Regions from separate parts of the Rhizobium sp. SG741 genome, predicted to be linked through region 3. Evidence: predicted binding sites of a transcription regulator. Region 3 holds the regulator's gene; each other region holds the start of a gene.
What was found. Region 3 encodes LexA, which represses DNA repair genes until DNA is damaged. Its sites were predicted from a motif close to TGTTCNNNNTGTGTTCNG; they were not measured.

Region 1: FHT29_RS09360 (2'-5' RNA ligase family protein) is a predicted target of LexA. The motif match lies at 1,991-2,008, and genes of this name have one in related genera.
Region 2: FHT29_RS18740 (PA0069 family radical SAM protein) is a predicted target of LexA. The motif match lies at 1,358-1,375, and genes of this name have one in related genera.

What each region holds. Positions count from the first base shown of each region.
Region 1 covers NZ_JAAZQP010000003.1:193,048-196,321, reverse strand. Annotated here, with positions in the region: gene FHT29_RS09375 (hypothetical protein) at 166-606, opposite strand; gene FHT29_RS09370 (methylated-DNA--[protein]-cysteine S-methyltransferase) at 984-1,547, opposite strand; gene FHT29_RS09365 (hypothetical protein) at 1,709-1,846, opposite strand; gene FHT29_RS09360 (2'-5' RNA ligase family protein) at 2,090-2,707, shown strand; gene FHT29_RS09355 (SulP family inorganic anion transporter) at 2,717-3,274, opposite strand, start outside.
Region 2 covers NZ_JAAZQP010000007.1:63,278-66,551, forward strand. Annotated here, with positions in the region: gene FHT29_RS18735 (ribonuclease HII) at 1-20, opposite strand, end outside; gene FHT29_RS18740 (PA0069 family radical SAM protein) at 131-1,288, opposite strand; gene FHT29_RS18745 (glycosyl transferase) at 1,495-2,013, shown strand; gene FHT29_RS18750 (hypothetical protein) at 2,190-2,504, shown strand; gene moaB (molybdenum cofactor biosynthesis protein B) at 2,536-3,090, opposite strand; gene FHT29_RS18760 (4-(cytidine 5'-diphospho)-2-C-methyl-D-erythritol kinase) at 3,090-3,274, opposite strand, start outside.
Region 3 covers NZ_JAAZQP010000004.1:176,766-180,039, reverse strand. Annotated here, with positions in the region: gene FHT29_RS12375 (VOC family protein) at 1-553, opposite strand, end outside; gene lexA (transcriptional repressor LexA) at 978-1,700, shown strand; gene FHT29_RS12365 (ComEC/Rec2 family competence protein) at 1,681-3,274, opposite strand, start outside.

The sequences.
Region 1 (3,274 bases), on a different contig from region 3:
TATGCAGAAGCTTTGCGCTTGTAATTCAATGCGTAACGATCAGTAAGAACAATCGAGTGAGAATAGACGGCGAAGGGCACTCTCTGGGCACCTTTCCCGGAAGTGCCCAATCGCCAAATTCAGCAAATCGGGCCCATCCAAGGAATGATGAACGGTGTGGCGCCCTTACTTCACCGTGATGCTCAGACCGCTGATATCGGCATTGACCTGCAGGCCAACCTGCCTGCCTGTGAGTTCGAGTTGGGCGCCCTTGTCATTGGTCATGACGATCATCTGGGCGCCTTTGCCGACTGCGCCGCCGCCGCCCGCTGCACCGTAGATCCCCGACACATCCTGGGCGCGACGAATATGGGTAACGGTGCCTTGGAAATAGGTCTTGGAGGCCCCGAAGGCGAGGCCGCCCGAGATACCGCCAATCGAGACGGGATAGCGGCGACCATGGAAGGTCAGCGTGCCCTCGCCTCCGGAACCACCGACGAAGAAGGCAGCCTTATAGACGGCAAAACGGATCGTACCGCTGTCGGCATGCGCGGCGCTGGCAAAGCTAATTCCCGCGGCGGCAATGGTGGCAACTGCGACTGAACGAAATGCGGACGAAATCTTCATGATGGGCTATTCCTCAAGAGCGCCGCTTACCCAGCCGGCCGGGACGACGTCAGCGTCGCGTCAAAGTTATATATGAACAGTTTCGCGCGTCATTAGTTCCAAAGCACGATAATAACAAAGCGTTAGAGCACATATTCGGTCGCGCGCTGCTCGAAGAAATTAGCGCGCGCGACCAGTTCTCGGCATCGGTCACATGGTCGCAACCAGGTGTTTGAAACCTTTCGCGAACCTTCGGCAGGGCCTTTGCGACCTCGCGAGGCGGGATATAGCGATCCGACGCCTGTACGCTTCAACGACAAGGAGACGCTGCTGTTTTCCCGCGCCCGCCAGGTATCTAAAGCCTGGGGAGGAAGCCCCCCTCCTCCCAGTGCCGCTGCCTAGAACCCCAGTGATTGCTGCACAGGTTTCGGCGGCGCGAGCTGGACGCCTTCCAGCTCCAGCATCCGGGCCTTGGCGTTGGAGCCGCCGGGCGCCGAAAAGCCGCCGATCTTGCCGCCTGCCGCCAGAACGCGATGGCAGGGGATGATCAGCGCGACCGGATTCTTTGCCATCGCCTGGCCGACGTCGCGGGCGGCTTCCGGCCCGACGCCAAGCTGTTTCGCCAGCGTCCCATAGGTAGTGGTATGGCCCCAGGTGACCTGCCGGGCGGCATCGTAGATCTGCTTGAAAAAGGCATCCTGTTCGCCGAGATCGAGGGCGACGCCGGAAAAATCGATCTCTTCGCCCGCAAAATACCGTTTCACCTTGGCGACGACCTCCGCGACTTCAGGCGTCGGCGTGCCGGGATGCGCATTCGGCAGGCGACGCCGAAGCAGGCGTTCGGTCGCCCCGGCATCCTTCGTCGGCAATTGGAAGCGTATGACGCCGATATCGCTCCAGGCGATACCGCAGAAACCGCCGGCGGTTTCGAAGATCAGATAGTCTTGCCTTGTCTCGTTCATGACGGACGCTCCGTGTTTCCACTTGTCATGAAAATCGTGCCACGAGCCGTGAAATTCAACCCGATTCTTGTGCAGGGCCGATATTGCCGACATTTTGCCCGTTGAGGAAAACGGCGCCGCCGCGATGACGGCGCCCCAATCCTACCTCGCATCCTGGCGTATCAGTATCCGCCGCCGGCCGGAGGAGGATTCATCGTCATGTTGCCACCGGAGCCATGCTGGTCCGAGGTGGAACAAGAGGAAACACCGAGACCGACGAGAGCGAGCAAGGCGATCGAGAAGATGGCTTTCGTCAACATGTGAGATCGTTCCTTTTGAAGACGGCACAAATACCCCTGGCGGAGAGTGAACAAATCAGGCGGGCATTTTATTCGATGGCATTTCTAAAATTGAGATTCGGCGGATCGCCTTCAGCCAGTTTACTCGCCCCGATTCATCAAGTATGTTCTCTTTTTGTTCTTGATATAGCTGCCATGCGTCCCTATGATGTGCGGATCACCAGAATAGGAGGAGGCAAAGCCGCGTGGCTTTGACGCAATCCCATGAAGAACAAAGACCAGCTCTCGCTCTATCTCAGCGGCGGTTCGTCCAGCCGGACACTACCGCCAATCGATCAAAGGCCAATCAGCGAACTCTATTTTGCAATCCTTCCCGATCCGGAGATCGCCGCAAAGAGTCACAAGCTTGCAGGCAATTTCCATCGACGGTACCGGTTTTTCGCGAAGCCGCGAAAAGCCAATCTCCTCCATGTGACGCTCTATACTATCGGCTCTTTTCGCTACTTGCCCGAAGAGACGGTGTTTGCGGCGATGGAAGCCGCCTCTAAAGTTAGGAAGCCGTCCTGTTCAGTAGTCTTCGACCGGGCTGTCAGTTTCGGCAATGGCGATAATCGCCCGCTTGTTCTATGGAACGAGAATGGAAACGCCGAACTCAAGGCGATCTATCAGGAATTGGTCGATGCCATGCGGCTTACCGGCATTGCGCCCATCAAGGAAAAGCCCGTCGAGCCGCATATGACGCTGCTCTATCAGGGCCATTCAGTTCCCGACATTGTGCTCGAAGAACCTGTGACCTGGACAGCCAAAGACTTCGTCCTCATCAACAGCCTACAGGGTGAATCAATCCACGAGCATCTTTGCTATTGGACTTTGCGCGACTGAACAGCCCGTTCAAACCTTCGGCTGATTGTCATCCGCCATCACCGCCGCCACCGCATCCTCGACGCTGAAGCTGCAGCGGCTCTCAAGATCGGCTATGCCGGCTGCCGCCATGAGATCGCGCACCCGATCATGCGCACGAGCGAATTGCACGCGGATGCCGGCGCGGCGCATGGCGCCATCGAACTCCATCAAGGCATCCATCCCCGTGCTGTCCAGATCGAAGCTCTCTTCAAGGCTGAGAACGACGGCCCGCAATCCCGCCTCGCTGCGGCTGCGCGACAGGATCTCGCCGAAGATCGTGTCGGCATTGCCGAAAAACAGCGTCTCGCCTGGTCGCCAGATGACAATGCCCGGCATCTCGGACGCATCGCCGTGCCGGCTGATATCGACGAAGTTGTGACTGCTGCCGAGGCGCCCCAGTCGGGCGACATAGGGCGAGGCCAGTCGATGCATCATCGCGGCAAGCGAGAGTGCGATTGCCAGCAGCATGCCGTTGAGGACACCAAAAATCAGCACACCCGCAGCAGCGCCGATCGCGACGTAGAAATCGCGATGCAGCCGCCGCAG
Region 2 (3,274 bases), on a different contig from region 3:
GGTGATGTGCTGCGTGGCATGCGGCAAAGCTCGCACACCACCCGATCTCCTGCAAGCCCCCGGTGGATCAGGGCGGCGAACCTGGGGGGCTCTCTTCCAGCGGGCACAGGGAAAAACCCGCAAGGAAAGGTCAGAGCAGCGACAGCTGGACGCCGCTGCCGTCAGGCGGCACGAACAGGTCGTCGCGCAGCGCGATATTGCGGCGTGTGAGATCGAGCCGCCGCGTTGCCATTTCGAAGCGACGGCTGATCTGCCAGGCATAGGGTCCGGCACCCTTCATGCGTTTGCCAAAATCGGCATCGTAATCCTTGCCGCCGCGCATCGAGCGGACCAGCGACATGACGTGGCGGTATCGATCCGGATAGTGCTGCAGCAGCCAGTCGCGAAACAGCGGGCTCACTTCCAGAGGCAGCCGCAGGATCACATAGCTTGCCTCCAGCGCGCCGGCAGCCTTGCCGGCATCGAGGATGCGCTCGATCTCATGGTCGTTGAGGGCGGGAATGATCGGCGCCACCATGATCGAGGTGCGGATGCCGGCCTCGCTCAGGGCCTGGATCGCCTCCAGTCGCCGCGGCGGCGTCGCGGCGCGCGGTTCCATGGTGCGCGCCAGCTTCCGATCGAGCGTCGTCACCGACAGGCCCACCCGCACCAGGTTCTTGGCGGCCATGTCCTTGAGGATATCGATATCGCGCATGACCAGCGCTGATTTGGTGACGATAGCGACCGGATGGTTCGCCCTGTTCAGCACTTCGAGGATCTGGCGCATGATCCGCCATTCCTTCTCTATCGGCTGATAGGGATCGGTGTTGGTGCCGATGGCGATGACGCGCGGCTTGTAGCCGGGCTTTGCCAGTTCCCGCTCCAGAAGCTTCGCCGCATCCGGCTTGGCAAACAGCTTCGCTTCGAAATCCAGCCCCGGCGACAGGCCCATATAGGCATGCGTCGGCCGCGCGAAGCAGTAGATGCAGCCGTGCTCGCAGCCGCGATAGGGATTGATGGAACGATCGAAGGGAATATCGGGCGATTCGTTGCGCGTGATCGCGGTGCGCGGCTTCTCCACCTGCACCTCGGTCTTGAAGGGCGGAAGCTCCTCCAGGGTCTGCCAGCCGTCATCGAAGGTCTCGCGCTGCCGAGCTTCGAACCGGCCGCTCGGGTTCAGCCCGGCGCCGCGTCCGCGCCGGCGCTCGACGTCGACCCTGAGGCCGGCGTCGGCGATCAAGGCGTTGGCAATGTCTGGCGTATTGGCAGGCGCGAATGCGGCCTGCCCTGCAAGGGACTGCTCGTTCATCGGTAGCTCCAGGGCGGTTCGTGGCGCCGCACGCCGCGTCTAAGATGATTAAATTCCTATCCGACAAATGAGAACAATGCAAGAACAAAATACGAAATTGCACTCCGCCGCGACCTTTGAGGCTGTGTATAAGCCCTCCCGCTAAACCTTCGGGTTTGAGGGGTTATGCGCTGGCAATAAATTGTGCGCCGCTCTATAAATGGGCAATGTTGACGGTAATCATCGAATGTCAGGATCAGGAACCTGAGCTGGCGCAGACATTGGCGGCATTGGTGGCGGGCGCTATCGAGGGCCTGGTTTGCGATGTCGTCGTGCTCGATCACGGCTCGCGGGACGGCACCTCACGGGTGGCGGATGCCGCCGGCTGCCGGTTCTATTCGCAGTGGGATATAAAGGACATATTGCGCACGGCGCGCGGCGAATGGCTGCTGCTGGTCGAGCCCGGCGCGCGCCCGCAGGCCGGCTGGATCGACGAGATCGCCGAATATGTTTCATTGAACAAGGTGCCTGCACGCTTTACCGCATCGCGTGGTTATCGCCGGCCTTTCCTGCAGCGCATCGGCCGCGGCACACCGCCCCTGGAGCTGGGATTGCTGCTTTCCAAGCCACAGGCCATCGCCGTCGCCAGAACCGGCATGCGGCTGGCGGAATTCGCCAAAGGTCAGAAAAGCCGCAGGCTTTCAAGCGAGCTCATTCCATCCTGGGTCGCGCGGGCGGCGCGATAGAGCTTTCATCGTCCCAGATTCCATTTGTAAACCTGGGAATAGCTGTCATAATTTTGTTGTGGCGGCACCTTTCGCGTATCGCGTCGGGCGGCCGACCACGAAGATGCCGGTATGCGGCGGAACTGGTCAGCGGAACTCTCCTTTTCCGCCGAGATTTCGGCGAAAGGAGGTGCGTTATGAAACGCACGATGCTCTACCGCCTTATGGCAACGGCCTTCGTTGCAAGTGCAATTCTCTATCCCGGCGTTGCCGCCTCCCAAGCGACACTGGCTTGCGCCAAGCGCGTTGATATCATCGCGTTCCTTGGCGACCATCTTTCCGAAAAGCTGTCGGCTGCCGGCAAGCTCGATCCCAACACCATCGTTGAAATCTACGCTGCCGAAAGCGGCAACTGGACGCTGATGATCAGCGACGTCTCCGGACGGAGCTGCATCATTCTCAGCGGTGATACTTGGGAATCAATTCCTGCCCTGCCGGGGCCAAAGGCATAGCGGGCTGCGAGGCCTTGCGGACACGCAGGATCTATTTGGAACCGCCGCCGCGCTTCAGATGCTCGTCGAGGCGGGGCATGATCTCCACGAAATTGCAAGGCATGTGCCGGTAGTCGAGCTGCGCCTTCAATATGCCGTCCCAGGCGTCCTTGCAGGCGCCGGGAGAGCCCGGCAGCACGAAGATGAAAGTGGCATTGGCGACGCCGCCGGTTGCCCGCGACTGTATCGTCGCCGTGCCGATCTTGTCGTAGGAAATGCGATGGAAGACCTCGGAAAAACCGTCCATCCGCTTTTCGAACAAGGGTTCCAGCGCCTCGGGCGTGACGTCGCGGCCGGTAAAGCCGGTGCCGCCGGTGGTGATCACGACGTCGACCGCATCATCAAGTGTCCAGGCTTCCACCTGGGCGCGAATGCGCTCCTTGTCATCGGGAACGATGGCGCGGCCGACAAGCCTGTGACCGGCTTCGGCAATGCGTGCGACCAGCGTATCGCCAGACTTGTCGTCGGCCAGCGTGCGCGTATCGGAGACGGTCAGCACGGCGATGCCGACGGGAATGAAGGATCTTTCGGTGCCTGGGCCTGCCATCATGCCTCTCCCGCAATCGTCTCGGTCGCCTGGAAATACCAGTCCGGCTTCTGTCTGTGAAGCAAGGCAGCCGCAGCCTCTGCCTGCTCGATGGTATCGAAGATGCCGAAGCATGTCGCCCCGGAGCCGGACATGCGCGTCACAATGGCATGCTGGCTTCCGATCAAACCGGCGAGCGTTGAAA
Region 3 (3,274 bases):
ATATCGCCACCCGCGCAATGCCGGTGACGCCGTTTTCATGGCGCTCCAGCACGCTGCGATCGGCCGGCAGCGGATTGATGCGCTGGCAGCAGAAGGCCAGAAAATCCGGCGCACGCAGATCGGCGGCGAAAGCGAGACGAAAACCGGCGACGGTCTCCGTTCCATCCGGCATTTTCATGGGACGCGAGAAATCCAGCATGCGTCCCGCCGAGATGGCGCTTACCCGAAAGCGCTCATCATCGGCGACAGCATCCTCCGAGCCGAACACCACGGCTGAAAAGCCGTCTTCACCGAGCCGGAAGCGATAGGCCTGATCGCGCGCAACGAAGACATTCCCCGCGCCGACGCTCTCCTCACATTGCTCAGGGGATGCCACTGCCAGCGGTTCAAGATAGGTCTTGTCCGCAAAGAAGACGCAGGCATTCTCGGTGCCGAACGGATGCCGGGCGTCGGGCGCGACGGTGAAACCGAGCTTGCCGAGCCGCTCGCGCGCCAAAGCGAGATTGACGGTCGGCAATACGAGATGATCCAGCGGATGCGGCGACAAAGTCATGATGTCTCCTATTTTCCTGCGCCCGCAGGTTTGCGCCCATCCATCCTCCAATTCAAGATGAAAGCAAGACGATAGAGGCGCAAGACGACCGCATGTCCTGTCGAAGACGCCAGATCACGCGGCTGATTCTTTGATCGGTACCGGAATCGCATGTCGTGAAAATGGCTTTCATCCATGCGTCAGCTACTCAAGGTAGGCTGCATGCGCCCAATGAAGCACTAAAGAGCATTTCCTTATGTTTTCCGATATGTTAGCGCGGATATAACCATATGAGACTTTTATCGGGTCCACCCAGTGATGTCGAATATTTAACTGTCCGTGCAAAGCTTTACCGAAATTTAAGTACTTGCGGAACACATATGGAACATATAGTGTCCGTTCTGGATTTGTTTCACGCTTTTCTCGATTCTGGGGTTCCAAGACGATGTTGACGCGCAAGCAGCAGGAACTGCTTCTCTTCATTCACGAACGGATGAAGGAGTCCGGCGTGCCACCATCTTTCGACGAGATGAAGGACGCGCTGGATCTTGCATCCAAATCCGGTATTCACCGTCTGATCACGGCTTTGGAGGAACGAGGGTTCATCCGCCGGCTACCGAACAGGGCCAGAGCGCTTGAGGTCATCAAGCTGCCGGATGCCTATAATCCAAGCCTGCAGCCGCGCCGCGGCTTTTCGCCGAGCGTCATCGAAGGCAGCCTTGGCAAACCCCAGCCAGTTGCGCCGCCTGCTCCGCCAAAAGTGGCGAACGACGACCAGAACAGCTCTGTTTCGGTACCGGTCATGGGCCGCATCGCCGCTGGCGTTCCGATCTCGGCCATCCAAAACAATACCCACGACATAACCGTCCCTGCCGACATGCTCGGCTCGGGCGAGCATTATGCGCTGGAAGTAAGAGGCGATTCAATGATCGATGCCGGCATTTTTGACGGCGATACGGTCATCATTCGCAATGCAACGACTGCCAATCCGGGCGATATCGTCGTCGCGCTCGTCGACGACGAGGAAGCGACGCTGAAGCGCTTCCGCCGCAAGGGGGCCTCCATCGCGCTCGAGGCAGCCAATCCCGCTTATGAGACCCGCATCTTCGGGCCGGATCGCGTCAAGGTGCAAGGCAAGCTCGTTGGCCTCATTCGCCGTTATCACTGACCGGTGATGCTCGGACGATCGGCGCGCCGAATGTGCCTGTGCGCCAATCGTAGGTTCTGTGCCGAGCCCATGGGCGCTGTGGATTTTCGAACGCAGTAACCACATTTGGCTTGTCGGTGCTGAGGTCCATCTCAATGGACCCTGTTTGCCGCAATGTGGCGCCTGTGAAAAGCATGGCGCCGGAGCGGCAGCGATCCAGGCGTAGTCGTACGGGAGTGACGACGATATTGGCCGTATCGCAGGCCGGCGACAGGTAAGCTGCGTCCTCGATGGTGACCAGCATCGCGCCATTTTCAAGCATCGCGACGCACCATGCGCCCTTTTGGCAAGCAAAACTGCCCTGCATGGCCTGGTCGAGTGCTTCATCCATTGCCTTGCGAACTGCGCCCTGCTCTTCGACGCTCAATCGCCGGCGATGATCCGTCTTGCTGATCTGGGGAAGGCGGCTATTAACAGGAAGGATAGTCGGAGGTTGATGCTCGCTCGCAACCAGCGCCCTCTGCCACTGTTCGAAAATGAAAGCCTGCGGCCTTTCGCGATTTGTTGCCAGTATGTCGTCCTGTCGCAAGGCAACCAGAACACCATCCTCGGAAATCATGAGATCCGGTTTGGGCACGCCAGAGCCGAATGCTGCCACGCCGAGGGAAGAAAGCAGCAACAGCAGGCCCACATGGCGCACGCTCGTTCGCAACATCGTCATGAGCAGAAAGCCTGTGATGAACGTCGGCATAAGCCAGGCGGGCTGGCGGCCGAAGGTAATATCGCCGCCCCACCCCGCCACCGTTTTGGCGATAGCGATGACCAACTCCAGTCCCTCGCCGGTGATTTGCCAAAAGGGCCCGTCGAGGCCAAATGGCATAAGCAACATTGCCGCCATGCCAAACGGCATGACGACGAAGGAGACTATCGGCATCGCAGCGAGATTGGCTGCAAGTCCGTATGTCGCCAACCGGTGAAAATGCTCGATCGAGAAGATCGCCGTCGACGCGCCGCCAATGAAGGAGGTCGACAATATGCCGCCGAAGAAGCGCGTAACGAACAGCAGGGGGCTCAGGAGCCTGGAGCGCGAAAGAATATTTTCCCGATGCTGGCGCCGTTTCCAAAGCGTGTAGCCGGATACCAGCGCCAGCGTCGCGGCGTAGGACATCTGAAAGCTCGGTCCGAGCACCTGCGACGGCGACAGGCTGAGAATGACGATTGCCGAGAGCGCAACGTTGCGCAGACTGATCGACGGCCGGTCGAAGAGCACGGCAACCAGCATGATCGCCATCATGATGAAGGCGCGTTCGGCCGACACGCCAAAGCCGGAAATGAGATAGTAAGCCGTCAGGGTTACCAGCGCGCCGAAAGCGGCTATCTTCTTGGTCGGCCACGCCTGCGCCATGCCGGGAAACAGGCTGAACAGATAGCGCAGGCCGATATAGAAGATACCGGCCGAAAGCGCCATGTTGAGGCCGGAAATGGCAATGATATGCGTGAGCCCGGCCATTCGCAGCGCTTCGGTCGTTTCGTCCGAAAGCGCGCGTCTCTCATCGGTGACAAGTGAGGCCGCGAAAGCGCCGGTGTCGCCGGGC